4 regions of the Carbonatibacter coralli genome follow, and region 1 is predicted to be linked to each of the others. Evidence: riboswitches for the same ligand, from Rfam matches in the RefSeq annotation. Region 1 holds a riboswitch; each other region holds the start of a gene.

What was found. A riboswitch is a leader RNA that binds a small molecule or an ion and turns the genes downstream of it on or off. The one in region 1 is predicted to bind cobalamin.
Region 2: another riboswitch for cobalamin. It lies ahead of AAAH10_RS15355 (TonB-dependent receptor plug domain-containing protein); the one in region 1 lies ahead of AAAH10_RS01845 (ABC transporter substrate-binding protein).
Region 3: another riboswitch for cobalamin. It lies ahead of AAAH10_RS07585 (hypothetical protein); the one in region 1 lies ahead of AAAH10_RS01845 (ABC transporter substrate-binding protein).
Region 4: another riboswitch for cobalamin. It lies ahead of AAAH10_RS04235 (DUF4198 domain-containing protein); the one in region 1 lies ahead of AAAH10_RS01845 (ABC transporter substrate-binding protein).

The regions. Positions count from the first base shown of each region.
Region 1 is NZ_JBBUTJ010000001.1:420,809-428,572, reverse strand. It holds gene AAAH10_RS01850 (ABC transporter ATP-binding protein) at 1-335, opposite strand, end outside; gene AAAH10_RS01845 (ABC transporter substrate-binding protein) at 322-1,896, opposite strand; cobalamin riboswitch at 2,211-2,421, opposite strand; gene AAAH10_RS01840 (hypothetical protein) at 2,498-2,908, opposite strand; gene gor (glutathione-disulfide reductase) at 3,123-4,511, shown strand; gene AAAH10_RS01830 (class II 3-deoxy-7-phosphoheptulonate synthase) at 4,774-6,156, shown strand; gene AAAH10_RS01825 (beta/alpha barrel domain-containing protein) at 6,307-7,467, shown strand; gene AAAH10_RS01820 (SufE family protein) at 7,524-7,764, shown strand, end outside.
Region 2 is NZ_JBBUTJ010000010.1:1,041-8,804, forward strand. It holds gene AAAH10_RS15345 (AAA family ATPase) at 1-79, shown strand, start outside; gene AAAH10_RS15350 (DUF6925 family protein) at 128-1,159, opposite strand; cobalamin riboswitch at 1,548-1,771, shown strand; gene AAAH10_RS15355 (TonB-dependent receptor plug domain-containing protein) at 2,032-3,936, shown strand; gene AAAH10_RS15360 (DUF7676 family protein) at 3,955-4,524, shown strand; gene AAAH10_RS15365 (ABC transporter substrate-binding protein) at 4,539-5,381, shown strand; gene AAAH10_RS15370 (FecCD family ABC transporter permease) at 5,386-6,426, shown strand; gene AAAH10_RS15375 (ABC transporter ATP-binding protein) at 6,426-7,214, shown strand; gene AAAH10_RS15380 (transglutaminase-like cysteine peptidase) at 7,308-7,764, opposite strand, start outside.
Region 3 is NZ_JBBUTJ010000002.1:452,958-460,721, reverse strand. It holds gene AAAH10_RS07605 (hypothetical protein) at 1-753, shown strand, start outside; gene AAAH10_RS07600 (response regulator transcription factor) at 750-1,607, shown strand; gene AAAH10_RS07595 (sensor histidine kinase) at 1,686-3,308, shown strand; gene AAAH10_RS07590 (MATE family efflux transporter) at 3,311-4,708, opposite strand; gene AAAH10_RS07585 (hypothetical protein) at 4,920-5,477, opposite strand; cobalamin riboswitch at 5,513-5,729, opposite strand; gene AAAH10_RS07580 (lysozyme family protein) at 5,870-6,835, opposite strand; gene AAAH10_RS07575 (GNAT family N-acetyltransferase) at 6,901-7,449, opposite strand; gene AAAH10_RS07570 (N-formylglutamate amidohydrolase) at 7,512-7,764, opposite strand, start outside.
Region 4 is NZ_JBBUTJ010000001.1:911,520-919,283, reverse strand. It holds gene AAAH10_RS04245 (trimethylamine methyltransferase family protein) at 1-823, shown strand, start outside; gene AAAH10_RS04240 (GcvT family protein) at 877-3,351, shown strand; cobalamin riboswitch at 3,455-3,676, shown strand; gene AAAH10_RS04235 (DUF4198 domain-containing protein) at 3,895-4,683, shown strand; gene cbiM (cobalt transporter CbiM) at 4,747-5,547, shown strand; gene AAAH10_RS04225 (NikL family nickel/cobalt ECF transporter subunit) at 5,531-6,133, shown strand; gene cbiQ (cobalt ECF transporter T component CbiQ) at 6,163-6,948, shown strand; gene AAAH10_RS04215 (energy-coupling factor ABC transporter ATP-binding protein) at 6,945-7,640, shown strand.

The DNA.
Region 1 (7,764 bases):
TCCCACTGGCTTTTCAGACGCTTGAGGGGATCAAGACCGGCCTGGGGATTCTGGGGGACAAAGGAGATTGCAGCGCGGTCCACAAGGGCAGGCTTTCGGGATGACCAGTTGTGCTTTTTCCCCTTGAATGTCAGGACACCTTCAAAGGGAGTCGCAGGCTTTGCAAGCCCCATCAGGCATTTCAGCAGACAGGATTTGCCTGCTCCCGAGCCGCCCACAATGGCGAGACACTCTCCCCGGCCAATGTCCAGGGAGATGTCATGCAGAATGGTCTGCCTGCCAATTCTGGCAGACAGACCCTCAATGGAAAGAAGGCTCGAATCAGTCTTCTGCAAGATCAAGCTCCGGCGAAGCGAGATAGGTTTCCGCAGGGTGGATGCGATAGCCGTTGACCTTGCCGTTTCCGACAGAAACCTGGGTCTTGTGGAAAACGGGGATGAGTGGCAGGTCATCGTTGATGATGGCCTGGATCTCGTCATAGAACGGCTTGCGCTTGCTGTTGTCGAACTCTGCACGCCCTTTTTCCAGAAGCTTGTCCAGCTTCGGGTTGGAATAGCCGGAGAAGTTGTAGCTGGCGGAAGAGCGGACCAGTGTGCTCGGGAAGTAATCCGGATCGCCCTGGGGAGCGGTTCCCCATGCCTGAAGATGCATCTGGATTTCACCGGCTTTGAGAGCGTCATTGTTCGCACCGAATTCACCCATGGCGATTTCGACCTGCAATCCCAGCTGCTGAAGCATCTGCTGGCTGATTTCCAGTGTCGGGCGCAGGGCGGCACGGCCTTCGTAGGAGCGGATCTTGATGACAATATCCTTGCCATCCAGTTCGCGAATTCCGTTTCCGTCGCTGTCAACAATACCTGCTTCATCAAGGAGCTGGATTGCAGCATCCTGATCATAGGGCAGGGCAAGACTGTTGTTTGACCAGGCGGCCATGGATGCCGGGAAAAGGGCCTTCGATGCAGCACCGCCAACACCGGACAGTGCGGCCCTGACAATCAGATCCCGGTCCAGCCCGAGGGACACGGCCTGGCGCAGTGTCTTGTTTGCCAGCGGACCGTCTTCGGTTCTGACCTGATAGAAGAACAGCCGGGTTGTTTCGTTGGAAAAGAGTTGCCCACTGTTTTGCTCCTTGAGAGCAGCAAAGTCAGGTTCCGCGTAGTTCGTAACCAGATCAACATCGCGGGCCTGAAGCGCCAGTGCAGCGACCGAAGGATCGCTGATGGTGTCGAACACAAGACCGTCAAGCTTTGGCTTGCCACCCCAGTAATCCCCGAAGGCGCGGGTGACATACTGTTTGTCCGGATCAGCAGAGACAAAGACGAAAGGCCCGGTTCCGATGATAGGCAGTGTTTCGTTGCCGTCTTTCAGAACGGCCGCAGAAGGTTCTGTCAAAGCCCAGAGAAAGGCCGAATTGGGGTTTGCTGTTCTGAAAACAAGCGTCTTGCTGTCCAGCACTTCAATTTCGGACAGATCCAGCAGTTTCAGCAGGCGCGGGTTGTGCGCAGGATGACCTTCCTCGGAGAGTTTTTCAAAGGAAGTCCTGACGTCTTCTGCTGTCATCGGACTGCCGTCGTGGAACTTTACATCGTCGCGGATGACGATTTTCCACTCTGTCGGTGACAGGTTTTCAAAACGGGAAGCCAGACGGGGAACCTGCTGCATGTCATAGGACAGTCCGATGAGCGTTTCCGAGACTCCGGCCCGGTTGCTCATCCAGCCATTCTGGCGGGCGCGGGGGTCAGGAACGGTGCTCTTCGGGCCAAAAGGCACGGCAACGTTCATGATCTTTTCAGCGGCAAGAACAGGGGATGTGCCCAGCCCCTCAGCAGGGGCGGCAACAGACAGGCCAAAGCCTGCTGCAGAGAGCAGAACGAATTTGAGTGCGGATTTGATCATCCATATTCTCCATGAATTTTTCGGTAAGCAGCGAGAAAATTTGTTATGTTATAACATTTCTTTTTTCAAGCGCTATTGCAGAATTTTTTCTCCTGATGAAAGAACTCTGGTTCAGGATTCGGGCATGAGGCCTGTGGTTTGGCCGCAAGGAGAGTTCGCTCACCGGCAGGGAAAGGGATTCCGAAAAACAGAGGAGACTGTTGCTGTCCTGAAAAGGACGGCAGAAAACGGGCGTTGAACGCTACAGCGCAGGGGATTCCTGCTGAACAATGGATCATAGCCTTTAGACCTCCCCCGGGCACCTCGCCGGGTTTGAGTGAACTCAAATGATGGCAGGTCTCCTGACTTGCGGGTCTAACGCGCTCCAGCCTTCCCGATTGTCTGGCAATCAGTGGTATTTCTGGTTGGCTAACCGCTTACAGTTGCGAGGGCAGTCCCGGATTTGGCGCCTGATGGCTACACCGCACCGTGTTCCCTTTTATTCGACTTGGTCTTTCTGTCGAAACCATCATCGCGATCATGCCGCACAGATGGGAAAGTGCAAGTTCAAAATTTGCTTCATGTCTGCGATAAAGTGTCATCGGCAGATGATATTCGGGTTTCAGGACCCCTTGATCCGGATCAGGACGGGATATTCTGTGCTCTGTCCAACAAAGGTTGCCCTGATGGTGTCGCCCGTTTTGAGCGTACCGAACGGCTCCGACGTCATCCGGTAGCAGGACCATCCTCCGAAGGGAGGCCACTGGGAGCAGTACTGATCGCCCTCGACGCGCCATTTTCCGATCTCTGTTGGCCGTTCTCCCTGACGGTAGACTGTTCGGCCGGAGGCTTCGAAGGTCTGATGGACAAAGCTGTCTCCCGGACGGTTGCTGGCCGTGTTCCCGGTGAGGAGCTCCTGAATGGCCTGACCGCTCAGTGAGGTTTCCTGATCGGCAGCCAGGACGGGAGCCGGGCTCAGCAGGAAAAGCAGGGCAGTCATTCCGGCATGGCGCAAAAGATGTTGGGCTTTCATTTTCAGATCTCTCCCTTTGTCATCTGGCGAAGTTTGGGCTTCAATGGTTTCGAGGTCAAGCCGCTCTGGTGATCACGGCCTCGTTAGATACATGCAAAAGACTTGATCTGTTCACTGATTGCGCTATCTCTCAGAGAACAGGACTGACTGTGTGGTAGGCAGATTCGCCAGGACGCAGATTGGACCATCAAACGACTTGAACGGAGACAACACCATGGCAACGGCAATCGAAACAGATGATTTCGACGCTCCAGAATATGATTATGACCTCTTTGTAATTGGTGGTGGCTCCGGGGGCGTTCGCGGTGCACGTATGGCTGCTGCAACCGGTGCGAAGGTTGCGCTGGCAGAGGAATATCGCTACGGCGGAACCTGCGTGATCCGGGGATGTGTTCCCAAAAAGCTCCTGTCCTATGCTGCGCATTTCCATGAGGACTTTGAGGATGCGGCCGGTTTTGGCTGGACCGTTGGTGAAAGTTCGTTTGACTGGACAACGCTGATCGCCAACAAGGACAGGGAAATTGACCGTCTGGAAGCGATCTATCAGCGCATTCTGGACAATGCCGGAGTTGAGCACATTCGCGCCCGTGCGTCGCTGATCGATCGCCATACTGTTCAGGTCGGAGACCGCACCGTGACAGCGAAATACATTCTGCTGGCACCCGGTGGTCGCGTGTCCTTCCCGCACGGCGAGGGCTGGGAGCATGCCATTTCCTCCAACGAGGCCTTCCATCTGGAAGAGCAGCCAAAGCGTGTTGTGGTTTACGGAGGCGGCTATATCGCTGTCGAGTTTGCTGCGATCTTCAACGGTCTGGGCTCCGAAGTGACGCAGGTCTATCGCGGTGATGCGCTTTTGCGCGGGTTTGACCGGGATATCCGCGAAGGCCTGGGCGAAGAGATGGCGAAAAAGGGTATCGCGCTGGAATTCAACGTGACCATTGAAAGGATCGAAAAGCTTGCAAGTGGCTTGCTGGTCCATCTCTCGGACGGGCGGACGCTGGAGACTGATGCCGTCTTTGCAGCGACAGGCCGCACGCCGAACACGGACAATCTGGGGCTGGAAAGCGTTGGTGTTGAACTGAACAAAAAGGGTGCTGTTGCCGTTGACGAGTTTTCCAGAACGTCAGTGCCGAACATCTATGCTGTTGGCGATGTAACGGACCGCATCAATCTGACGCCTGTTGCCATTCAGGAAGCCATGGCCTTTGTGGACACTGTCTTCAGGGGGCAGCCCCGTGCGATGGACCACAGCAATGTGGCAACGGCTGTTTTCAGCCATCCACCCATCTGTACTGTTGGCCTGACGGTTGAGGAGGCTGAAAAACAGTATGGGGAAGTCGAGGTTTACAAGTCCGCTTTCCGCCCGATGAAGCACACGCTTTCCGGCCGTGACGAGCGTTCCATCATGAAACTGGTTGTCGAGAAACACAGCAAGAAGGTGGTTGGCCTTCACATGCTGGGAGCTGATTCTCCGGAAATCGTCCAGGGCTTTGCTGTTGCGATCAAGGCAGGGGCGACAAAGGCCATGTTCGATGCGACGGTTGGTATTCACCCGACTGCTGCAGAAGAATTCGTCACCATGCGGGAGCCTGTTTCGTCCTAGGCGGAGGGCTTTGTCGCAACAAAAATCAGAACGGGGCTGGATTCATGGAAGTTTCACAGCCCCGTTTTTGTGTTCTTAATTCCCTGATCTTTTGTTTTAAAGCAACAGGTTAAGGGGATTTCGGGCGTTGAGGCCTGCAGGTGGAGTTGCAAAGTCCTCGCAAAAAAGTCAGCTTTGTAAATCAACAGACTGGTCAAGTCCGAAAAAGCTGTCTACAACTGTTGATCCACTTAAATTACATGATTAATCATGAGGTATTGCTATGAGCGCGAATTGGACCCCATCATCCTGGCGCGCCAAGGAAATTCGGCAAGTTCCCGAATACCCGGACAAAGCGAAGCTTGAGTCCGTGGAAAAAACCTTGGCGGGCCTTCCGCCACTGGTTTTTGCAGGGGAGGCTCGCCGTCTCCGTGAACAGTTGGGCGAAGTTGCTGAAGGTCGTGCGTTTCTGCTTCAGGGCGGTGACTGTGCGGAATCCTTTGCTGAATTCCATCCTGACAACATTCGCGATACCTTCCGCGTTATGCTGCAGATGTCTGTGGCGCTGACCTTTGGAGCGGCCTGCCCGATCATCAAGGTCGGCCGTATGGCCGGTCAGTTTGCCAAGCCACGTTCTTCCGATACGGAAATCGTGAACGGTGTCGAACTGCCAAGCTATCGCGGCGACAACATCAATGGCATCGAATTCACTCCGGAGGCCCGTATTCCGGATCCGGATCGTCTGTTGAAGGCCTACAACCAGTCTGCATCAACGCTGAACCTGCTGCGTGCCTTTGCGCAGGGCGGTTTCGCCGATCTGAACAAGCTGCATCGCTGGAACCTTGAGTTCGTCGACGGAAGCCCGCAGGGTGAGCAGTATGCGGAACTCTGCGAACGCATTTCCGAGGCCCTGTCCTTCATGCAGGCCTGTGGCCTGAGTGCAGAGCGTTCCTCCCAGCTGCGCGAGACAGATTTCTATACATCCCACGAAGCGCTTCTGCTGAACTACGAGGAAGCCATGACCCGTCAGGACAGCCTGACCGGCAAGTGGTACGACACCTCTGCCCACATGCTGTGGATCGGGGACCGGACGCGCAAGCTGGATGAAGCCCATGTTGAATACATGCGTGGCATCCACAACCCGATCGGTCTGAAGTGTGGCCCGACGACAGAGCCGGATGACCTGATCCGCCTGATCGAAGCGCTCAACCCGAACAACGAAGCAGGGCGTCTTGTGCTGATTGCCCGCATGGGACACGACAAGGTTCAGGAATTCCTGCCACCGCTGGTTCGCAAGGTGAAAAAAGCCGGTTCCAAGGTTGTCTGGTCCTGTGACCCGATGCATGGCAACACGGTCAAATCCACCACCGGCTACAAAACCCGTCCGTTTGATTCGGTTCTGGGTGAGGTTCGCGGTTTCTTTGATGTCCACAAGGCAGAAGGAACACACGCAGGCGGGGTTCACTTCGAAATGACCGGCAAGGACGTCACCGAATGCACGGGTGGTTCCCAGGCAATCACGGACGAGAATCTGGGTGATCGTTACCACACCCATTGTGATCCGCGCCTGAATGCAAGCCAGTCGCTTGAACTTGCTTTCCTGATTTCCGAATACCTCAAGGAAGAACGTCAGGAAAAGGAGCGCAAGGCAGCTGCTGCAGCGTAAAGTCCTGGCAGGGAACCGGACCTGATCTGTTGATCTGTCCGGCGAAACCCATCTCTTTTGATGCTCAGGCCGTACAGTTTACCTGTGCGGCCTGAGTTTTAGACGGTGTAATCCTCTGGCCCCCACAAAACGGCACGACAGGGTGAAAGCATGAGTGATACTGAAAAAAAACCTTCTTCTGTTTCTGTGAGTCAGTGGCCTGACGGAGAGGCTGTTCCTGCATGGACGGATCACTATTTCAGGCGATCCCGTGCAGTCATCGAGCAGTTCGGTGATGTTGAAGTCACCTATGCGGTTTTCATGCGCCGCCCGGTTGTCTCGGCTCCGCGTCTTGCGCTGGAATGGCTTGAATCTGTTGCCCGTGACAAGGGTTTTTCTCTTTCTGTTGACCTGCGGTATCCCGAAGGAAAATGGGTCGGGGCCGGTGAACCCATTCTCTATCTGAGTGGTTCCTTTGTTCAACTGGTGGAGCTGGAAACACTGTTTCTCCAGAAGCTCGGACCAGCCTGTGTTGCAGCCTACAATGCGACGACCATGGCCTCTGATCTCAAGGACACGGCCTTTCTGGCCATGGACGCGCGCCACTGTGCCGGAACCGAGATGTCCGAGATCATGGCCTATGCGGCTTCCGTCGGCTCCCAGCGGGCAAAACGCAAGGCCGGTGCTGTCGGCTTCATCGGTAACGCAACCGACGCAACAGCACACTTTTTCGGGCAGGACGGGGGCAAGGGTACCATGCCGCATGCCCTGATCGGCTATGCAGGATCGACGCTCCGGGCTGCCGAGATGTTTGATGAAACATTCCCGGACGAACCCATGACGGTTCTGGTGGATTACTTCGCCCGCGAAATTACCGATGCCCTGACGGTCTGCCGCCGTTTCCCGAAACGCGCAACCTCGGGTGCCCTTGCTGTGCGTCTTGATACAGCCGGCAGCCGTTTTGTCGAGGGTCTCGATCCGGCGAAATCCTATGCCATCCTTGAAAAACACATACCGCGAGCGGTGCGTGGCTATCGCAGCGAGGAAGAACTCCGCTATCTGGTCGGGGCAGGGGTGTCTGCCGCTGCAATCTGGTATATGCGTGACCGGCTGGATGCCGAAGGCTTCCAGAACGTCAAAATCGTTGCCTCTTCCGGCTTCAGCCCGGCCAAGTGTCGCCTGATGGCAGAGGCAAAGGCGCCGATTGATGTCGTGGGCACAGGCAGCTATTTGCCGGATCGCTGGTCGGAAACCTATGCGACGGCCGATATTGTGGAATATGATGGAAAGCCGAGGGTCAAGGTTGGACGTGAATTCCTCTTGCGCTCCTGATGGCTTTGTCGCAAGACAGAAAGACACTGCGGGATACGGACCCTGAAAGAAAGACCATGACTGAAACCGCCTTCACAAATGAAGATCTCGAGGACCTGATCGACACTTTCGAGTTTGTCGATGACTGGGAAGAGCGTTATCGCTACATCATCGACATGGGAAAGAAACTTCCGGCGCTTGATGATTCAGACAAAACCGAGGAAAACCGTGTGCAGGGCTGCACGTCACAGGTCTGGCTTGTGTGCGAGACGACGGATGCCACTCCCCCTGTTCTGAAGTTCCGCGCGGACAGTGATG
Region 2 (7,764 bases), on a different contig from region 1:
GGCAGATAAACTCCTGATGGTGCCGGATGATCTTGTCACGGTTGAGACGCGTCTTGAATGGGTGATCCGGCAAGCCTGAGAGGTCGGTCTTGCCGCATCGTGTCCTGCGGAAATCAGTGCCCCGGGATCAGTGGCCGTGATGATCCGAGGAGGTGTTCTCGTCTCCGGGTTCGAAGTGGTTTTGCCAGTCCTGAAGTGTTGGATTTACAATCCCGCTGGCGAGCAGCTGTCTTATGGTTACTCTGGTGATGACTCTTTTCCTGCGGCTGTCTGCAGAGAAGTTTTCCGGAGTGTGTCCGCGTTGAATGGCGTTATGAACGGTCTGTTTGAAACGGGTAAGTTCCCCGTCGCCAAACCGGTTCCACATCACTTGAAAATTCTGATAGTCCTTGCTGTCAAAGCCACGGGGATTGCCTTTGTTGTCCAGCATCGGGTTGACCGGATACATGGACAGAGCCGGATAGAAATCATCCGGTATGGGAGTATTGGCTGAATGGGTTCTGCTGTTTTTGAGCAGCTTGGGCAGGATGTGGGTGTGAGGCCCGAGTGGAGTGGCAATGTTGCGTTCTGTTGAGCCGATGTGCTGGTAAACCTCAACGCGTCCCAAATCGGACAGGAACACTCTGTGGGGGCTTTGCATCTTGATGGCCGACATTGCCGGGTTGCCTGCTTCAAACAGGGATTTGCCACAGTTTGAACGCAGCAGTGCAATTAGCTCCGGATCTGCAGTTCGGATACAGACATCAATGTTCCTCTGTTTCAGTCCCATATCAAAGAGCACGGCTTCCCGGTCACAGGAACGCAGAGCGCTCCGGTCAGGACCAAGCTCGCTCAGGACAGAGCGTTGATGGACCGTGCAGTTTTCAGCCGGAATACAGAAATTGCCGCCCTGTAGCCAGAACTCGCGTCTGCTGCTCAGAATTTCATAGGGTTCGAAGTGGACCCGGGCGGGAAGAGAGACGGACAGGCCACCGCGATCTGTTACAGAGGCCCCCCCCGTTTCGGTGAGCACAACCTCTCTGTTTTCTGCAGGATCAATGTGGTATTCGCCGATGGCTCCGAACGAGCCGATACTCCAGCTGGTATCGGGGTTTTCAAGATTTTCGTGAAGGAGCCCGACAAGATCTGTGAGCATCTTTTGAGCGACGGTATCTGTCATTTTTTGAAACCTGTTAGAGGCCGCAAAGGCGCTGTTGGTGGCAGAATCAGGAATATTGTCCCGACAGCGCATTGCGCACTCAACGGACTTCCTGATCAAGGAGATTGGGGACGCCACCATCCAGGTTCCCTTGGATGAACGTTAAAACAGGACTGCGGGCGATGACAACTCTCATTGGCTGTTAATGTTGATTTTTATTTTGGAAAAGAGATTTGTGATTTGGAGCAATATCCCTGATTTCGGCTTGCTGTGAATTTTGAAAGGAAAGCAATGAAATTCATTAAGTCACTGATAATAAATAAAAATATTCAGTGTTTTCTCTTGTGAAATCGCGAGATTGTTGCGCGTGATGCAAAAAAGGGAATTGACTTTTTTTCGTCACATTTTATCTATGCGTGCATGTTTGTGGTTCCCGTGAGTGAGATGGATTCTCGGGATTAAAAGGGAATACGGTAGGGAATTGCCCAACAGGGATCCTGATCCGTAGCTGTCCCCGCAACTGTGAGCGGCGAGCAATAAGCCCGGAATTATGGCCACTGGATGAAAGTCCGGGAAGGCCGGGATGAGTTTTGACCCGCGAGCCAGAAGACCTGCCCAAACGCGTCAACTCTGTATCTGCCGGGTGAGCGGGTATGACTGCGATTCGTCGCAGTGACGCACATCGTGTTGCTGCGATTGGGTCAGAGTATCAAACCATCCACTCTCCCAATCCTGAAAATGTTTAACAACTGCCGTCTGGCAGGGCTGTTGTCGTGTCTGAACACCTGATTGTCCGGGTTTTTGGCGGCTTTGCCCTGTTGAAAGCGGCAGAACGGTGCTGCCTGTCTGGCGGCAAGGGTAGAGTTATGTTCATTACACATTCTGGAAAAATCATGACAACTGCGTCCTGGCTTGCAATTGCCATGGCAACAATTGTTTCTGCTGCTTTGGCACAGGAAGGGCAAACACAATCAGAAGAAATTGAGGAACTGGAAGAGATTGTCGTTTCTGCGAGCCGGATCGAGCTTAAAGCCAGTGAAGTCGGAAGTGCTGTGACTGTCATCACTGCTGAAGAAATTGAAAGGCGTGGAGACCGTTATGTTTCTGATATTCTCAGGGATGTTCCGGGGCTTGCTGTAAACAGAACCGGTTCCTTTGGGGCTTTTACGCAGATTCGTATCCGTGGTGCTGAAGCCAATCAGACCCTTGTGGTGATTGATGGTGTCGAAGTAAACAACCCTGCTGCGGGATCCGAGTTTGATTTTGGTTCCTTGCTGGTGGACAACATTGAACGTATTGAGGTTCTCAGAGGGTCACAAAGTGCCCTGTGGGGGAGTGATGCCATCGGCGGTGTGATCAATATCATCACGAAAAAGGGGCAAAAGGGTTTCAGAGGTTTTGCGAGCGCCAGTGCCGGCAGCTTTGCAACGCATGATCTGAATGCCGGTTTCAGCGGTGGAGGAGAGCGCTATCGCTTTGCTTTTGATGCATCCCGCTTTTCGACCAATGGTATATCCCATGCCGATGAAGATGATGGTAATCCTGAAAATGACGGGCATACGATTTCACAGGGGAATGTTTCTTTCGGCGTTACACCGATTGAGAACCTCGATATTGATTTTACAGGGCGTTACACCCGTTCGTTTCTTGAAACTGACGGATCGATTTTCAATGTGTCGTCACTGACTGATCTGGATAACGATGCGACCGTTTACCAGCGTTATGGTCGTGCCAATGTCGCCTATGATCTGTTTGGAGGGGCCTGGTCCCACCGTGCGAGTGTTGCTGTTTCCGATGTTGACAGCAAAAACCGAAGCAACAATGCGACCTCCTTTACCTCCGAAGGCGACAAGCTCAAGCTGGATTATGAAACAACCTACCGCTTTGAAACAGAGAGTATCCCGGATGCAGAGCATGCCGCAACCCTGTTGCTGGAGCACGAGAAGGACACAATTCAGACTTCCTCGATGGCCAATGAGGTTGATATCAAGACCAACAGCATTGCTGGAGAATACAATCTGAGCCTCTTTGACGATTTGCATTTGTCCCTGAGTGGCCGTTTTGATGACAGTGACAATTTTGAAGATGAAATGACTTACCGTGTAACGGCGGCCTATAACCTTCGCGAGACAGGCACGCGTTTTCACAGCAGCTACGGCACAGGTGTTAAAAATCCCAGTTTGACAGAGCTGTTCGGTTTCACGGGAACCTTTGTTGGCAATCCCGATCTTGAACCGGAGAAAAGCAAAAGCTGGGACTTTGGTGTTGAACAAGGCTTTTTCGAAGACCGACTTGTTGTCGATCTCACCTATTTCAATTCCCGTGTGACAAACCTGATTACAGGCTCGGGCAATACTGCTGTGAATCTGAGCGGAACCTCTCCTGCACAGGGGATTGAGGTCAGTGCAGATGCTGAAGTTCTGGACAATTTGAACCTGATTGCCAGCTACACCTACACCAACGCGGAAACCGCGGATGGGACAGAACAGGTCAGGCGACCACGGCATATTGCCAGTCTGAACGTGAATTATCGTTTTCTGGAAGATCGGGCAAACGTCAATCTGGGGATTGATTACAACGGTGATCAAAAGGACACCCGGTTTTCACCAACATTTGCCAGAAGCATCGTGGGACTGGACAGCTATACACTCGTAAACGTCAATGCAACCTATGACATTCATGAGAATGTGCAGTTGTTTGCACGTGGTGAAAATCTGCTGAACGAGGATTATGAAGAAGTTTTCGGTTACGGAACTCCGGGGGTTTCGGGGTTTGCCGGTGTCCGGGTTGATTTCTGAGTGCAGGAGCTATGCAGGATGACTTCTGTGATCCTTCCGGACATTGTGGAAAGTTCAAGCGGACGTCTTTCAGAAGTCTATACCCTCCCCACTGGGGAGGGTTACCTGCTTGAGCTTTTAAGGGATGTCTTTGAAAACTATTGGGAAGACATTGTTTTCGGGCCGGTTATTGAAGGTGTTGCCTATGAATTTCGCTGTCCGTGCAAACCGAAAACGATCTCGCTTTCAAACGGTTATCTGACTGTCCATTTTGGCGGCACCCATTTCCATCTCTGTATCGGTCAGGTCAGGGGAATGGATGGGCGTTCCATGGATCACGTCTTGAATGAAGCGCGCAGGGTATCCCGCGCAGAAATCATCCGGCGTCTGAACAGGGAAGGCGGCGCAACGAGCTGGAGTCTGCAGCTTTTCAACGGGAAAGGGGAGCAGGTGATGACAATCTTCTTTGCCAATCCTTTCATGACGAATGAAGACACGATGGCCGAGTTTCCCGACTGGACAAAACTGGCCATGTGGGAAGACATTGGCCGGAGATATCTGGGACGTGAGCTTGATGATACGGATCACAAAGCCACAGGTTTCTTTTAGGAGCTGACTTGCTGATGAAACTTCTTTCCAGCATCACCTTTGCAGTTTTTGCCTTTTGTATGGCAGCGGCCTTGGCGGCCAGAGCCGGACAGGGTGAACCCGAACGTGCAAGGGGCGGAATTGTTTCCATCAATCTCTGTACGGACCAGTTGCTGTTGATGCTTGGTGATCCTGCCGAGATCCGGTCCGTTTCCTTTCTGGCACGGGACCGTTCTATCTCTGCCTATTGGGAGGAAGCACAGAACCATGATGTCAATCACGGCCTGATTGAACAAATCCTGCCGATGGAGCCTGATCTGGTTCTGGCCGGACGTTATACAAGCCGATACACCGTTGCCCTTCTGGAAGAACAGGGAAAAAACGTGCTTGTTCTGGATCCGGCCAGAAGTCTGGAGGACATGATCGCGAATATTCAGAAGGTGGCGGATGCAATTGGCCGTCCCTTGCGTGGAAGGCAGATCATTGAAGCCATTCTGGAGAGACCGAAACCTGACTCACTGGACAGGAGGGTGATCCTCTATGGCGCCAGTGGCACGACAGCAGGCCCTCCAAGTCTCGGAGATACGGCGATTGCGGAAGCCGGCCTGAAGAATGTTGCGGATGAACTCGGAATTGGAAGCTGGGGGTATTTGTCTGTGGAAGGACTTCTGCGGAGTGATCCCGATCTGATTGTCTTTCAAAGAAGTGGTAAAGCAATGCCAGCCATGGCAACGCAGTTGCTCCACCATCCTGCTTTGACAGCCAGTCGGCTTCCGGCCTTGCGAATGGATTTAACCCGAAGCGAACTGATCTGTGCCACGCCTCGGCTTTTTGAGACTTCCCGAGCCATTCGCAAACGTATTGAGCGTGAGGAGTGAGACGATGAGTGTTTTGCCCGTTTCCCGAATGAGTGAAAGAACGGTCTCCGGAGTATTGAGTCTCGCGCTTCTCGGTGTTCTGGCAGGGCTGTTTTTCTTTTCCCTGTCTCTGGGAAGGGTTGGCGGACCGCTTGTTGACAGCCTGCCATGGGACTTCCTGTATCTGGATCCTGATGTCTTTGGAGAAACAAACAGGCTTATTCTGGTCGAGGTACGTCTGCCCCGTACACTTCTGGCTGTTATGACCGGTCTGTCTCTTGGCTTGTCGGGGGCTGTGTTGCAGGGCCTTTTCCGCAATCCACTTGCTGATCCGGGGATTATCGGAACTTCGAGTACGGCTTCTCTTGGCGCTGTTGTTGTCCTCTACTTCAGTCTTGCAGAGTACTCAAACCTTGCGCTGACAGCAGGGGGAGTGGCGGGGGCTCTGCTGGGATTGGTCGGACTGTATATCCTGACAGGAAAGAAGCCGGGTACGACCGGGTTCATTCTTGCCGGAGTTGCTCTGAGTTCCCTTGCCGTTGCCATGACGTCTCTGGCTTTGAGCCTTGCACCCAGCCCCTTTGCCACTCTTGAAATTCTGTTCTGGATGATGGGGTCTGTTGCAGATCGAACCTTCACCCACGTCTGGATTGCCTTACCTCTCATGATAACGGGCTGGTTGCTTTTGCTGGGGGCAGGGCGCGGTGTGGATGCCCTTTGTCTTGGTGAGGAAAGCGCCACCAATCTCGGTTTCAACGTCCCGAACATTCGGGCCCGGATCATTCTGGGGTGTGCTCTATGCGTTGGCGCGGCTGTTTCTGTGACAGGGGCCATTGGCTTTATCGGTCTTGTTGTTCCCCATATCCTCCGTCCGCTTGTTGGTTTTCAGCCAAGGGCATTGCTGGTGCCAGCCGGAATTGGAGGCGCCTGTCTGCTGTTGCTGGCGGATATTGCTGTCCGTCTGATGCCGCCGGGGCCGGAACTCAAACTCGGTGTTCTGACAGCCCTCGTTGGTGCGCCGTTCTTCTTCTGGCTGCTGGTCCGATACAGAAGGGAGATGCTGTGATGATTGCCCTTGAAACAAAAGGCCTGAGCCTTCGGAAAAAGGACAAGACACTTCTTGATGATGTGTCTGTTTCTGTAACGGCTGGCAAGCTGGTTGGCCTGATCGGGCCAAACGGTGCCGGAAAGACAACCTTGCTTAAAACGCTTTCAGGTCTCGAAAAAGACTATGAGGGATCTGTTTTGTTCAAGGGGATAAACCTTGCAGACTGGAAACCCCGAAGTCTGGCAAGGGAGCTGGCCTATTTGCCCCAGGGACACGAGGTGCACTGGCCGATTACGGTAGCCAAAATGGTGGAACTGGGCAGGTTACCGCATGGCGGCTTCCTGCGTTCACTGGATGAGCAGGACAAGGTTGCCATACGGAAGTCAATCAGTGAACTGTCTCTGGAGCATTTGGCCGATCAGCCCTTTAACAGGCTTTCCGGTGGCGAGCGGGCACGCGCTGCTCTGGCCAGGGTTCTGGCAACTGAAGCGCGAACAATTCTGGCAGATGAACCGGTCGCTGCTCTTGATCCCTTTCATCAGCTGCAGGTCATGACGATCCTTCGTGATTTGGCTCGCAAGGGTTATCTGGTTTGCACTGTCTTGCACGATCTGCCTCTGGCAGCACGTTATTGCGATCGTCTCATCCTCATGAACAGAGGGAAAATCGTAGCTGATGGAGCGCCCCGCAACATTCTGAATACTGAAAATCTGGGGCGTGTTTTTGATATTGTACCTTTTAACACGGAAGTGGATGGCGATTTTCTGTCTCTTCCCTGGTCTCTTTGCTCTTCGAAGCAGGCTTGAGGACGTTTTGAGGATGGTCCGGATACCGGTGAAGTGATTTGTTATCCCTGTGGCTGTTTGTTCATTCTAGAGACTCTTCCCCGGCTGATACTGTCAGGTTGTGGCCAGAAACCATTGTCCGGACGGGTTTGATGCAAATCTCAGCTGGCAATAATCCAGCTCGTCCAGAGAGACAGGGCTATCCTGATTAAAATCTATGACCAGGGAAAGCTGATCTGTTTCGACAATTCCAATCATGTGACCACCCTGTTCTGTTTTTCCGATTACCCAGCGCAGGGCTTCAACAGGCAGGTCCTGATCGACCAGTTTGCGAAAGACTTCCAGAACGAAGCCGTCACAATCGCCGCGCAGAACGGGACGCCCGGTCAGGGATCCGTCTTCCGGGTGGGTCAGTCCCCATGGCCCTTTCGGGTCAGCAACATAACGAAAGCTGTGTTTGACAGTGTGAAAGGTTTCCTTGATGGCAGAGTGCCATTCTTCATAGGAGACGCGCTTCAGTGTTCCACCGATAAGCCACTTTTCACGTTGAATCAGGTCTTTCCATGCACGT
Region 3 (7,764 bases), on a different contig from region 1:
CCGGCCCCGCAAAGGCCGGAGGCGCTGGAAGACCTGCAGAAACCTGAAGAGGTTGTCGTGTTACCGCTGGTGCCAAAGAGGCGTCCGGATGCCCCGGAACGCCCCGAGGAAGTGAGAGACAGTCTTCTGCCCGAGGGCTTGCAGGTGCACCAGACTGTCATTACCGAACTGTCCCAGACAGAGCAGGGAGCGGTCGAGGAAATCCCTGTAACGGCAGAAGGCCTCGTGGGGGCTGATTACGGGGCGTTGCTGTCCATGCTGGGACAGCCTGTTTCAATTCGCGAGCAGTACCCGGCCAGGGTCTGGAGCTATCAGACGGATCTGTGCAAGCTGAACGTCTATCTTTTCCCGCGGCTGGAGCAGGCAGCCATTGCCGTACAGGGCGGGGAGCTTCAACCGGGATCGGAAGTCCAGGAGTTGAGGTTTCGCGCCCTGACGCTGGAGGTTTTTGAACCCGAGGACATGTCCGCTGAAGCAAGGGCCTCGCAGGAAGAAACCGTTGTTGCTGCTGAAACGGAAGACGGACAGGAAAACGGGCAAAGGGCTGCGGCCTTTGAAGAGGCCTGTGTGGCCTCGGTTGTCCGGGATCACCGCACCTTTTTGAGAGAGCTGCGAGCGAGGGATTTGCAGAGCGGGGGAAATGACGGGGATGATGTGACCCCGAGCGAAAATGCATCCGGTGATCTGGAGGAAAAGACAGACGCAGATCCCGCCAGTGAAGATGAAACGCAAAAAGAGGATGCCGAACAATGATTGGAATGGCACGATCCGCACACTACAGTTCCTTGTCACAGACCAGCAGGGAGAGCTTCAAGATGTCAGGTGAATATGGAAAATCTTCTGTTCCGGACAGACCGCGTGTCGTTCTGGTTGATGATGATGCTCTTTTCCGTGAATCCCTTGGTTTGAATCTGGAAGAGGAAGGCTACGAGGTTCTGGCCTTTGCATCCGGTCAGGAAGCCCTTGATCATCTGCTGAACGAACCTGCGCCGGACCCGATCCTTCTGGACTGGAGAATGCCGGGACTGGACGGTCTTGCTGTTCTGCGCCGCTTGCGTGAAGCACAGCGCCCCAATCCTGTGATCTTTCTGACCATGCTCAGCGATGACATCTACGAGGAAGCTGCCCTGAAATGGGGGGCTGTGGATTTCATCGACAAGTCCCGCAGGCTGTCCATCATTCTGCAGCGCCTGAGCCTGATTACAGTTGCGGGCAAGGGGCAGACACAGCAGGACGCTGCACCCCAGGCCGAGGCAGGCGAGGTCGAGCAGGTTCTGACGGTCAATCATGGCCGTTTCGGTGATCTGGAGCTGAGAGATGACATCAACCGTGCCTTCTGGAAGGGAACGCAGCTTGATCTGACACTGACGGAATATGCGATTGTCCGTCTTCTGGTCACGCGTGCCGGTCGGGATGTGACCTATCGGGATATCTATGATCTGGTTCACGGCAAGGATTTCGTCGCTGGCTATGGAAGTGATGGTTACAAGGCAAATGTCCGATCCTTCATCAAGCGCATTCGCAAGAAGTTCCGCGATGTTGATGAGTCCTTTGCCCTGATCGACAACTATCCGGGCTTTGGGTATCGCTGGCAGCCTCAGCAATAGGAATTGCCGGCGATTATTTGAAACAGCTGTGTGGGGACAGCTTGGGGAAACAACATGCGGGATGACAAAGGGCAGGCAATGTCCGGAGATTTCCTGACCGGCGAGATGGGGCGGGAAATGACGGGCAGGCAGACAGAGAAAGGCAGAAGGAAAAATGCTTCTGCCGCAGACGGTTTGCGAAAAAGGCGAAGTGTGGAACGCACAGAGTCTTCGGGCTTCGCCGTGCGCTCCCTTATGGGGAAACTTGCGCTGATCATTGTGGTCTTTGTCGCTGTTCCCGTCATTGTCTACAGCCAGTTCAGGGAAGCGGATGATGACCGTCAGGTTCTCATGCTGGCTGCACTGGAAGAACAGGGACGGCTGATGACCGAGAGTCTGCGCCCGGTTCTGAAGCAGTCCCAGCCCGTTGCCCTGACAGCCCTGCCCGAAGCCCTGGAGCGCGTGGCAACACCCGAGGCGGGGGTGAAGGTCCTCTTCCGCCCGAGTGGTGATGAGGGCTTTTTCTTTGTTGCCTCAGAGCCTCGCCTGTCCATGGAGGACCTGCAACAGGAGCGTCAAAGCCTTGAAGAGCGTGGTGTCTTCGAGAGTATGACCGAAGGCTGTGCCTTTGCCCGGGCCAGGGCTTTGCGCCACCAGAGACCTGATGGTGCCGAGGAACTTCTGACATCCATGTCGACTCTGCAGACGGAGGAAGGATGCTGGATTCTGATTTCCACCCAGACGGCAGAGGTCTTTTTGGGATCGTCGGTTGGTCGGCCTTACTGGCAGAGCATCGAAGTCCAGATTGCAGCGGCAATCTATGTGGCGCTGGCGCTTCTGACCACGGGGATTTTTGTCTCTGTCTGGCGTGATCTCACCCGTTTCCGAAATCTTGCGCGCCGCATCCGCCATCAGCAGGGTGGGGATATGGCTGCGGTTTCCTTTACACGAAACAACCGCGTGCCGGAACTCGAGCCTGTTGCGCGCGAATTTGACCATATGATCCAGTCGCTTCAGGCGTCCTCCAACAACCTCAAGGCTGCTGCAGAGGACAATGCGCATGCCTTCAAGACGCCGCTGGCCATCATGAGACAGGCGCTGGAGCCGCTTCAAAGAAGTGTCTCCGAAGACAATCCACGCGGCCGTCGTGCCCTGCAAATTGTCACAGAAGCGCTGGAGCGGCTGGACTCGCTGGTGGCGACAGCGCACCGGCTTGATCAGAGCTCTGCAGATCTGGTTGTCCCCCCGCGGGAGACGGTTGCCCTGTCCTCCCTCTTGTCCCGGATGGCAGAGGCCTATGCCCCCCGCTTTTCTGCGCAGCAGGTTTCGCTGGTTGCGGAGATCGAGGAAGGGCAGAGCGTTCTTGCCAGCGATGATCTGATTGAAACGGTTGTGGAAAATCTTCTGGACAATGCACTTGAGGTTTCTCCGCCTTCAACGACAGTTTCCCTGTCTCTGGCCAAACGCGGGAGCTCGGCTCTGGAACTTTCGGTTCGGGATCGCGGGCCGGGTGTTCCGGATAGCGAACTGGAGCGGATTTTCGAGCGCTATGTTTCCTACCGGTCTCAAACGCCGGGCAGTGGAGCAACCGGCAGTCCGCATATGGGAATCGGTTTGTGGATTGTCCGCAGGAACATTGAGGCGATTGGCGGGGAAGTGCACGCGGAAAACCGCAAGGACGGGGGGCTTGCCCTGGTGATTTCCCTGCCTGTTGCCACCTGATTTCAGGCGGCTTTTATGCTGTGTGTGTTTTCCGCTCCGATAGAGCTTCTCAAGGTCGGATAATAGCGCAAAAGTGTCAGGGCCCTTAAGGCGAAGAACCCGCTGAAGGCCAGCCAGAGGCCGTGATTGCCGTAAAAATGGCTCAGAACAAGGGCAGAAACAGCATAGACGATGGCTGACTGCACCATGCCGTTGCGCAGGGCCGAGGTCTGGGTTGTTCCCGTGAAAACACCATCGAGCTGATAGCTTGCCACACCAACCAGAGGTGAAATGGCCGCCCAGATCAGGTATGTCTCTGCATTGATTTGAACTGCGGGGATGCTGGTAAAAAGGCTGATGATTGCAGAACCGCCAAACCAGAAGGCCAGGGCAATGACCAGCGAGGTGCCGGCAGCCCACAGACTGGACTGGCGCACGGCGGCATCAAACAGGGATCTGTCTCTGGCACCTTTGGCCTGGCCGGTCAGGATTTCGGCAACATGTGCAAAGGCATCCAGAGCGTAGGACGCCAGATAGACAAGCTGGATCAGCACAGCATTGGCCGCAAGTGTCTCTTCGCCAAAGCTGGCCCCCATTTTTGTGAAGAGGCCAAAGGACAGCACAAGACAGGCCGAGCGGATAAAGATGTCGCCATTGACCTTTGCCAGCGCCAGCAGGCGGGCCCGTTCAAGAACCTGCGCCCAGTCCGTTCTGAGGCGGATTTTGCGCAGGCCTTGGAAGGCCATGACAAGGCCGGCCAGAAAACCGGTGCCCTCGGCCAGAACGGTTGCAAAGGCGACGCCCTTGATGGTCATGTTGAGTTCAATGACGAACAGCAGGCTCAGGGCAATGTTGACCAGATTGATCAGGACCTGGAGAAAAAGGGTTGTCCGGGTTTGTCCCCGCCCGAGGAACCAGCCGACCAGAGCATAGTTCCCAAGTGTCAGGGGGGCAGCCCAGATGCGGATTTCTGCATAGTCCCGGGCAAAGCCGGACACCTGTTCTGTTCCACCCATAAGCCAGAGGCCTGCCGTCAGCAGGGGCCACTGCAAAAGAACAAGAGCCACGCCGATACAAAGTCCCGAGATAAGAGGGCGCAGAAGACTGGCCTTCTGTTCCATCTGGTCTCCGGCACCCAGAGCCTGTGCCGAAAAGCCGACGGTGCTGAGGCGGAGGGAGCCGAAGCTCCAGAACAGAAAATTGAAGACAACCGTCCCGATTGCAACGGCTCCCAGATAGGCTGCATCGGGCAGGTGCCCCATAATTGCCGTGTCAACAAGACCCAGTAATGGTGTTGTCAGCGTTGTGATGATCAGGGGAATCCCCAATGACAGAACCTTTTTGTGAGGGACAAGATCGCTGGCAGAACCAGCTGTTTGCGCAGTCCTGTTTGCAGCCTCCTGAGGCGTTTGTTCTGACATTGTGGCGGATTCCTGAAAGTGTTCTTTGCGAGTTGGATCTGCAAATTACATCTTTTTTCAGGTGAGTGCGACCTGTTTTACAGCTTGGGGTTTTGCGAAAGCCCGGGCAAAAAAAGAGGGGACAACACGATCAGAGAGAGAAGAGAGAGAAGCGATCGTGTTGTCCCCTGTTGAGTGCTGCATCCCTGGGAATTACGGGAATGCAGCGAGGTCAATTCATGAGCTGTGAGGGCTTTTGTCTTGTAGTTTTGTTGTTGGACCGTGATCCGCCGCGGCGTCTGCGGGCCAGGGTATTGAGTTTTCCCGAAAGGGTCAGCGTCTCTTCCAGAAAGCCTTTGAGACGCTGACCTTCGGTGGTCAGGCGATGATGCTGCCCCTCATCACTGAGGAGTTTGAGGACCCTGGACGCAGCCTTTGCCGGAGAAAGATCGTCAGCAAGGCTCAGCAGCCATGTGACAAAAATATCTTCTGCCTTGAAGGTGCTGTTCCACAGAGAGTTGCGAGTGGAAAAAAAGTCTTCAAACAGCGAACGGTGGAGGATTGCACGCGGATCTTCCGGTACGGACCGGAACCAGACATCTGCTTCTTCTGAGCTGAGAGAGCGTTGCCCCAAAAGGCACAAGCGTGCAGACAGGGAGAGAGAACCCCCGGCTGTGCTTTCGCTGTCAGACAAAAAGGAAAGAGAGAAACCTTTGGATTCTGAAGTTTTCAGATCATCCAGGGACAGTTGGCTGTCCATCATGCCGGCAATGGCACTTGTCGCGTTCATATAAGCCTCCACCGGTGCACCCCGCCCGGAAAAATGGGTTGAAACAGTGCGCGGCAGGTCTCCTGGCTTATGGCTCGTAAACGCTTTGATCGCCTTCCCGGAAAAACCAGTGGACTTTGATCAATGCTGGCCATCTACAGTTGCGGGGGCAGCTTTGGAGTTGAAATCAGACTTTCTGACTTCGCACCAAATTCCCTTTTCATCCCGGTCAGAAGCGATCCTGACAGGGAAACCGTGCGATGTGTCCTGAGACTATGATTTTCAATCCGTGCTGTCAACACAGCTTTTGGGACGGGTGTGAGGAAAAATGCCTGGAAGGCTACTACAAGCTGTGTTTTTCATGGAAAATACACAAGATATTGTAGCTTTATCCCGGGTGCTCAACGCGCGGATCAGTGGCCGAAAAGAGTGCGGACAGAGATCGTTTTTCTGTAGATTGGCTGTGGAGTCACGTCATGGTTTTCAGCGACCGTCAGCAGTTCTCCGTCGACTTCTGCCTTGCCGATCAGGGCGTTTTCCGTTTCGAAGCTGATTGCGGCTGTTTCACGGGATGGCCTGACCGGATTGTGAGCGGAGCGGGCAAGGGCCAGTGATGGATGCGCCTGCGGTTTGATCCTGTTGCCGGTTTCTGTTGTCTTCTGTTTCTGGGCTTCCTGTCTGGCTTTCAGAGCAGCGCGGCGTTCCTCTGCTTCGACCTGCATGATTTCCTGGCGCTGCCTGTTCGCATCCTGCTGCAATCCCCGCCATGCCTTGATGGCCTTGTGGCGATAGGGGCCGGCATATTTGGGCGTTGCAGAATGGTAGCGGCCGACAGCCATGGTCCAGGATCTCATTTCTTTTCTCAAATTGAGTAAAAAATTGCCTGCGTAGCGTGCGTTGGCGTAAGGGTCGAAAGCTTCTTCCAGATTGGCAAAGGCATCAGGGTGGTAGTGAAGATTGACCTGCATGCAGCCGACATCGATATTCCGGACGCCTTTGGCTTTCAGTTTCTTCACCTCGGCAATCGCTGCCGCCTTGTTGGGAAGATATCGCCCCTTGCCTTCTGCCATGACCGTCCAGGGCCAGGCCTGTCTGCTTTTGCTTTTGGCATCCCATTTCCCGGATTCAACCAGGGAAATGGCGCGCAGGAGATAGAGGGGAATCTTGTTGTCCCGCTCGACCTGATCAATGGCAGAGCGGCAGAGTTCAGCTTCGTGGGACAGGGCGCCTGCAAGGGGATCGGCAAGAGATGGCTTGATTTGTCCGGGGTTGACCGATGCCTTCGCCTGGAACGCAAGACCACAGACAAGGGCAAGGGAGACAAGGCCGCCTGTCAGGTGTTTCAGGGTTTGCGCTGGAAGGATGGGCAGGGATTGCATGACTGACTCCGTTTCATTCCGGAGATGTTATGCAAATGCAGTGCCAGATTTCCTGTGTGGGAGGATCAGTCCGTTGCTTTCAGAGTGCGCTGCATCACAATGACGTCGAGCCATTTGTCATGCTTGTATCCGACCTTTTCCAGTAATCCGACTTTTTTGAAGCCAAGTGCTTTGTGCAGCCTGATGGAGGCGACATTGTCAACACCGCCGATCAGGGCCAGCATCCGGGCAAAGTCATAACCGCGATTTGAGGGTTCGCTGCAGGCCACGATCAGGCTTTGCAGGAGTGCACGGCCGATGCCCTTTCCGGTTTCTCGGGGGGCAAGGTAAATGCTGTTTTCCACAGTGTGGCGATAGGCCGGGCGGGTGTGATAGGGCGCAACATAGGCATAGCCGATGACAGTTTTGCCGCCATTCTGATCGCTTCGTTCCGCAACAAAACGCGGATAGTCCTGCGCTTCCAGTCCGTCCAGTTTGGCTGAGATGATTTCGAGGGAAGGCGGTTGTTCCTCAAAGGAAGCGGTGCTGTTTTCCACATGCCAGGCATTGATGGCCCTGATGGCGTGATAATCTGCAGAAACCATGGGGCGAATGGAAACAGAATCGCTGGACATGTGGCTATCCGAGAAATGCTGATGAGGAAAGGGGCTCCGGTACAGAGCCGGTTTCTCTATTGCTATTGACCGGCCAACGGATAGTCAAGCTGTTCCAGCTCATCCGGATCCAGAGACAGAAGCGAGTCAATGACGGCATTGAGAGCCTGCTCGACCGATTGCATGCCGGATGTTGGCTCCAGTGTGTTTTCGTCCATGTAAAGCTGTCTGGAAATCTCGATCTGGAGCAGGTGAACTCCCTTGGAGGGTGCGCCGTAATGGCGTGTGATGTAACCCCCGGCATAGGGCGTGTTGTGCAGAACATTAAAGCCGCAG
Region 4 (7,764 bases), 490 kb from region 1:
GCTGGACGAGGCCATGAGCGACGGTCTGATCGCGATGGCCCGGAACGGACAGGCTGTTTCCGTCACGCCCTTCACTCTGATGGGAGCCATGACGGCCGTGTCACTGCCTGCGGCTCTGGCGCAGCAGAATGCCGAGGCGCTCTTTGGTGTTGTCCTGACACAGCTGGTCAATCCGGGTGCGCCGGTCATGTACGGCTCCTTTACCTCCAATGTGGACATGCGCTCCGGTGCTCCGGCCTTTGGCACACCGGAAAATGCCAAGGCGAACATCGCTGGCGGGCAGCTGGCACGGCGCTACGGTATCCCTTACCGGACCTCCAATGCCAATGCGTCGAATGCTGTGGATCTGCAGGCAGCCTATGAAACGGGCATGTCAACCTGGGGAGCTGTTCTGGGGGGAGCCAACATCATCTATCACTCTGCCGGATGGCTGGAAGGAGGGCTGACGGCCTCTTACGAAAAGCTGATTCTCGATGTGGAAATCCTTCAGCAGATGATGGCGTTCATGACACCGGTGGACTTTGCCGAGGACGAGCTGGGCTTCGATGCCATTGCCTCTGTTCAGCCGGGTGGTCATTTCTTTGGTACGGATCACACCATGGCCCGCTATCAGGATGCCTTTTATCAGCCCATTCTCTCGGACTGGCAGAACTACGAGAACTGGGAAGCAAATGGTGCGAAGGATGCCCTGAGCCGGGCAACCGAAGTCTGGCAGCAGGCGCTGAATGAATATGAGGAGCCGGAACTGGATCCGGCTGTCGTCGAGGAACTGGAAGCCTACAAGGCCAAACGGGTCGAGGAAATCGGACTGGGTGAGCCCTGACCCTGCCCGGGCTGGTTGTCTCTGCACCGTCTAGCGAATGAAAGACTGAAATCATGGATGAAAAGAATAACGCTGCAACACCTTTGAAGCCCACGGCTCAGGCTGTTGTGATCGGTGGTGGTCTGGTGGGCTGCTCCATCCTCTATCACCTGGCCAAACTGGGCTGGACCGATGTGATGCTGCTGGAACGCTCCGAGCTGACATCAGGCTCGACATGGCATGCTGCGGCTTCTGTTCACGGCCTGCATGACAACAGCAATATCTCGAAGCTTCAGTATTACACCATGAAGCTTTATGAGGAGCTGGAAGAGGAAACCGGGCAGTCCGTTGGTTTCCAGAAGAACGGGTACATCTATGTTGCCCAGACAGAGGATCGTGAACACCAGTTGAGGATTCAGGCTGCGAAGGCAAAGGCTTTCGGTGTGGTGTTCAACGAGCTGTCCATGGAAGAGCTCAAGGAAATGAATCCCCTGATCAACACGGAAGGCCTGCGTTGCGCCTTCTTCGAACCTGATTCAGGCTATGTTGATCCATCGGGTGTGACCTATGCCTATGCACTGGGCGCCCGCAAGCGTGGTGCGCAGGTTCACCGCTTCACACCGGTGACAGAGACAGTCCAGCGCGAGGATGGCAGCTGGGATGTTGTCACGCCGCGCGGAACGGTTCATGCGCAGGTGGTGATCAATGTAGCTGGTCTCTGGGGGCGCGAGGTTGCCGGGCTTGGCGGGTATGAACTGCCGCTCATGACCATGGAGCACCAGTACATGGTCACGGAGACCATGCCTGAAATCGAAGCCCTTGGTGACAAGCGCATCCCTGCTGTCAGTGACTGGGATGGCGAGTACTACATGCGCCAGGAAGGCAAGGGGCTGCTGGTTGGAGCCTACGAGAAGGACGGACGATACTGGGCGGAAAAGGGCACGCCACTGGATTTTGGCCACGAGTTGCTGCCGGATGATCTGGACCGGATCATGCCCAACATCATGAACGCCATGACCCGTATCCCCGATCTGGAGCACACGGGCATCAAGAAGATGATCAACGGCCCCATGATCTGGACACCGGATGCTGCAGCGCTTTACGGGCCGGTGCCGGAGCTGGAAAACTACTATTGCTGCAACGGTATTATTCCCGGTTTCTCCCAGTCGGGTGGTCTGGGACTTATGCTGGCGCAATGGGTCATTCACGGCGAACCCGAACTGGACATGTTTGTCTGGGATGTTGCGCGTTTCGGCAGCTGGGCAGACAGGGAGTTCACCAAGGCCCGGACGCTGGATCGCTATGCACACCGCTTCAAGATCCACTATCCCTACGAGGAACGTGCGGCAGGGCGTCCCGCCCGCGTGCGCCCGCTTTATGAGCGTCAGAAGGCATTGGGCGCGGCCTTCGGTCTGAACTATGGCTGGGAACATCCCCTGTGGTTTGCGGATGAGAGCTGGCCGCGGGACGAGCAGGGGAATGTTGTGGAGACCTACGGCTTCCGCCGCCAGCCCTGGCATGAAAAGGTGGGAGAGGAGTGTAAGGCCCTGCGTGCCTCTGCGGGTCTGATCGATATCTCCAACTTTGCCAAATACGAGATCAAGGGTGCAGGGGCTGCAGACTGGCTGAATGCGATGATGGCCAACCGGGTGCCCACAGTGGATGGGCGTTCCTGCCTGACACCGTTGCTGTCCAAGCGGGGCGGGGTTGCCGGTGACTTTACCATCACCAAACTGGGCGATGATCACTTCATGATGTTCGGTTCCGGTATGGCAGAGCGCTATCATCAGCGTTATTTCAAGGCTGTTCCACGCCCTGACACCGTTTCCTTTGAAAGCAGGACGGATGCCCTGTGCGGCTTTAACCTCGCCGGACCGAATGCGCGGGAGATCATGTCCCGACTGGCTCCGCAGGAGGATTTCAGCAACGAGGCTTTCCGCTTCATGCGGTCGCGCAGGATGACCATTGCGGGCTGTGATGTTCTGGTCCTGCGGGTGTCCTTCACAGGGGATCTGGGTTACGAGATCTACATGAAGGAAGAGGATCAGGTGAAGCTCTATGATCTGATTCTGGAAAGCGGTGGTGATCTGGGTGTCCGTCCCGTCGGAAGCCGGGCGCTTTTGTCTCTGCGAATGGAGAAGGGCTATGGTTCCTGGGGACGGGAGTATTCTACAGAATACTGGCCGCATGAATCCGGTCTGGATGGTCTGATCAAAATGGACAAGGAGTTCCTGAACAGAGACTCCTTTGCCGAGCTTCAGGGCAGGGAAGCCCGTTACCGTCTTGTTCTGATGTCTGTCGAGACACCGCATGATGCGGATGCGGTTGGCGGTGAGCCGATCTTTGACAGCAAGGGTAATCATGTCGGACGTGTCACATCCGGTGGCTACGGGCACTCTGTCGGGATGTCGCTGGCGCTGGGGTATGTGAACCTTGACCAGTCCAAGCCCGGAACCGAACTGGATGTGGCGGTTCTTGGCCTGCCTCACAAGGCGACGGTTCTGGAGAAACCGCCCTTTGATGCTGAAGGCAAGCGCCTGAGAAGCTGAGGCAAAGGCGCAGATTGAGAGGAAAGGGACGCTGTGAAAACACAGTGTCCCTTTTTCGTTGTGTGGTTTGAATCAGGGCTTGCGAGTCACCACCCGGAGGTGTAAAAATCGCCGCCGTACTGGTGCTCCAGGGGTGAAGCAGCCCTGAGCTTAAAAGGGAACTCGGTTGGATTTGCCCATCAGGGAATCCGAAGCCGGGGCTGTCCCCGCAACTGTGAAGGTGAGCCAACTGTTCACAAGGCCACTTGCAAGGCTGTCTTGCAGGGAAGGCGAACAGCCAGCGATGATCCTGAGCCAGGAAACCTGCCCGTACAGCGTCACTGATTTTTCCGGACGGGGTATCCAGAAAAGCGGTTTCCGTTGTGTGACGTGCCTCAACCTGTTTTTTGAGGCCGTTGGATTTCTGCTTTGCAGGCGGGTGTGTTTGTTTGTGCCTGCCAGACTCTCTGACTGATCCCGGTTTCAGAAGACAAGCGTCAACTTTGAAACGCTTGTGCTGATTTTTGTCTGATGCACAGGCAAAACCACATCGGGATCCGAACCATGAAAAAGACTTTCCTTGCTTCCCTTTTTGCTTTTACAGCGCTCTCAACTGTGCCGGCTTCTGCACACTTCCTGCTGGTCTATACCCCTGAGACAGCGCTTGAAAAAGGTGGCGAGATCACACTGAAAATGCCTTTCACGCACCCGGCTGAGTCCGGCCATGTTATGGAAATGGTTGAGCCGGAAGAATTCTTCGTGATCAAAAAAGGCAAGAAAACCGATCTGAAGGACAAACTGTCTGTGATCGACTGGACGTCTGCCGAAAACACGAACACAGCCTATGAAGCGACTGTTCGTCTTAAAGGTCTGGGCGACAACGTTTTCGTTGTTCAGCCTGCTCCCTACTTTGAAGGCAGCGAAGACATCTATATCCAGCAGATCACCAAGTCCTACGTCAACGTTGGTGAACTGCCGACAGACTGGGATCAGCCACAGGGCCTGAAAACAGAGATCGTTCCACTGATTGCACCTTATGCAGCTGTTGCGGGCAGCACCTTCAGCGGTGTTGTTCTTTCTGAAGGCGAGCCTGTCCCTTATGCCGAGATCGAGGTCGAGTACATGAACTTCGAGCCGAACCTGGAAACAAACTCTTTCGCCAAGGACGGTGCCTGGGAAAGCACACCGGCTTTCTCTATCCGTGCTGATGCCGCCGGCGCCTTTACATTTGGTCTGCCAAAAGCGGGTCACTGGGGTTTTGCTGCTCTGGGAACAGGTCCTGATACAGAATTCGAGGGCAAGGAACTGTCCCAGGATGCTGTAATCTGGATCCAGGCAAACGAACTGAAGTAATGCGGACAGAACGGGTGTCGGGTCAGGGCCCGACACCCGGTTCTTACAAGAGGTCGAAGTCTTATGCATATTGTTGATGGCGCACTATCCAACCCGGTTCTGATTGGCGGAGCTGTTCTGGCCGCCGGTGGTCTGGCCGTCGGTCTCCGACAGGTCACGCCTGAAAATCTGCCGCGGGTGGGGGTTCTGTCCGCTGTCTTCTTTGTGGCTTCGCTAATCCATGTTCCTCTCGGATTTTCCTCTGTTCACCTGATCCTGAACGGGCTTCTGGGGGTCGTGCTTGGGTGGGCAGCCTTCCCTGCGCTCTTTGTCGCGCTGGTCCTTCAGGCTGTCTTCTTCGGTTTCGGTGGTCTGACAGTTCTGGGCGTCAATGCGCTGAACATTGCTGCGCCTGCTGTGGCAGTCTTCTATCTCTGTCGCTGGGGCATGCTGCCTGAAAACCGTGACTGGGCGCGCCGTGGTGCTGTTCTTCTTCTGCTGGGCTTTGCTGCAGCCTGTGTCTTTGCCGGGGAAGAGCTTTTTGCTCGCTATCAGACCGGGGAAACTGGCTGGTCCTTCTGGGTGAATGTTGTTGCGCTCCTGTCCTTTGCCCTGGTGATGCTGTTCGGTGCTTTCCTGTTCTATCGCGGAACCCTGAGCGAAGCGGGGATGTGGGGGTTCTTTGGCGGATCGCTGTCCATTCTGCTGACAGCACTGATGGTGGCCGGCTCGCTGGCGCTGTCGGGTGATGAATTTCTGAAGGCTGCAGAGTTTGTCGTCGTTGCGCATTTCCCTGTCATGGCGCTGGAAGGTGTGCTGACCGCTTCGACCATTCAATTGATTTACAAGGTAAAACCGGAGCTCTTCCATGTTGCGCGCTCTTGAAAACAAAATTGTGAAAATCGCTTGTGCGCTTTTGGGCAGTCTTTTGCTGTCCGTCTTTGCTATCAATGGAGCCATGGCGCACAAGGTCATTACCTCTGTTTATGCCGTTGATGATATCGTTGAGGGTGAAATCGGCTTCTCGAACGGCAAGATGGCTGAAAACGTCCTGGTAGAGATCTTTGGCGAGAACGGTGAAAAGCTGGGTGAGGCCACGACGGATGAAGAAGGCTTCTTTACTTTCAGGCCAACATCGCGTCAGGCTTTGTCTTTCCGCGCTGATCTGTCCGCAGGGCACATTGCGCAGGCGACACTTGAGGCGGATGAACTGCCCGAGGGGCTGGCCGCAGTGGATGGCGGTGCCGCGTCTTCCGTATCCGGCAGTCAGGAGCCTGCGAGCACGGCACCGGTAGCAGCGGGTGCGGCAGGGGCAAATTTGAAAGGCCTTGAGCGGGAAATTCGCAACCTGCGCAAGGATCTTGCCGCCTTCAAGGAAGAAAAGCGCATGCAGGATATTCTGGGCGGAATTGGATTTATCCTTGGAATTTTCGGTATTGTGGCCTTTTTTATGAGTCGCAGGAAAGCATAGGCTTCGAATGAGAGAGAGCAGGAACTGAGATGGGTGGTGTTCAGGCAAATATTCTGGCTGAAAAGGAAGGCGTGGACAGCTTCCGCTTTCTGCCGCAGCTGCGATCCTTTGATCCGCGCATGCGCGTGGCCAGTGCCTTTGCCTTCGCGGCTGTTGTTGCTGCTCTCCACAGTCTGCCGATGCTGATCGCAGCCTTCATTGTTTCGCTGGTCTGTGCCGCGATGGCGCGTCTGCCCCTGATGAAGACGCTCCTGCACATTGCGGTTGTTGAATCCTTCATTCTGGTTCTGATTCTCACGCTGCCGTTTACCATGGCAGGCGAGACGCTTTTTACGGTTGCAGGCCTCCCCGTTTCGAAAGAGGGGCTTTTGCGCGCTGCTGAAGTCGGGCTGAAGGCCAATGGCATCCTTTTCATGCTGATTGCCATGGTCGGCTCCATGGAACCTTCAACGCTCGGGCATGCCCTGCACCATTTGAAAATGCCCGAGAAACTGGTGCATATCTTCCTCTTTACCGTGCGCTACATTGATGTGCTCTATCAGGAGTACAGGGCCCTGAGGACGGCGATGAAGTGCCGCGGTTTCAGGGCGCGAACAGATCTGCACACCCTGCGCACCATCGGCTATCTGGTCGGGATGCTGCTGGCGCGTTCCCTTGAGCGCTCGGACCGGATTATGGAAGCCATGAAATGTCGCGGGTTCGACGGACGTTTTCACGTTCTTGTCGCCTTTGAATCCAGGCCACGCGATTTTGTGCTGGCTGCCTTTCTGGGGCTGGTTTCCCTCGGACTTCTTTGGGGAGAGTATCTGGCATGACTGCACTGATCTCCCTGAAGGATCTGAGCTTTTCCTACCCGAACGGTGTGGAGGTTCTCAAAGGTGTGTCCCTGGACATTCATCCCGGAGAACGCATAGCCCTTGTTGGCAGCAACGGTGCAGGCAAGAGCACTCTTCTGCGCCTGATCACCGGGCTGGAGCGCCCGACATCCGGCGAAGTTCATGCCTTTGGCGCACTTCGGGAGAAGGAAAGGGATTTTTATGATGTTCGCCTCAAAGCGGGCTTTGTCTTTCAGGACCCGGACGATCAGCTCTTTTCCCCGACCGTTTCCGAGGACATTGCCTTTGGTCCGCTGAATCAGGGCAAGAGTCGCGAGGAGGTGGAGGCGATTGTCGATGAGACGCTTTCCATGCTTCGTCTGCATCATCTCAAGGACCGGATCACGCACAAGTTGTCAGGCGGGCAGAAACGACTGGTTGCCATCGCATCCGTGCTGGCACTCAAGCCGGATGTTCTGCTGCTGGACGAACCGACGAATGATCTGGACCGGGAAACCAAGCAGCACCTGATTGATATCCTGACATCCCTGCCACAGGCCATTCTGATCATTTCCCACAACCATCATTTCCTCAAGCGGGTTGCGACTCGCCATGTTGTGCTGGAAGACGGGGTGCTTGCGCCCAGGGAAGAGCAGTCCAGAGTGCTGGAAGAAAGCGCTGAAGGCGCATAAAGACAGAAAAAACTGTTTTATTTCGGATTTTGCCTCTTTTTCGCCAGAAAAAAACTTTTTCTGAACCTTTATAGGCGTATCATGAAGGCCCTTTGAAAAAGGCGTTTGTGAATTCGAAACACGG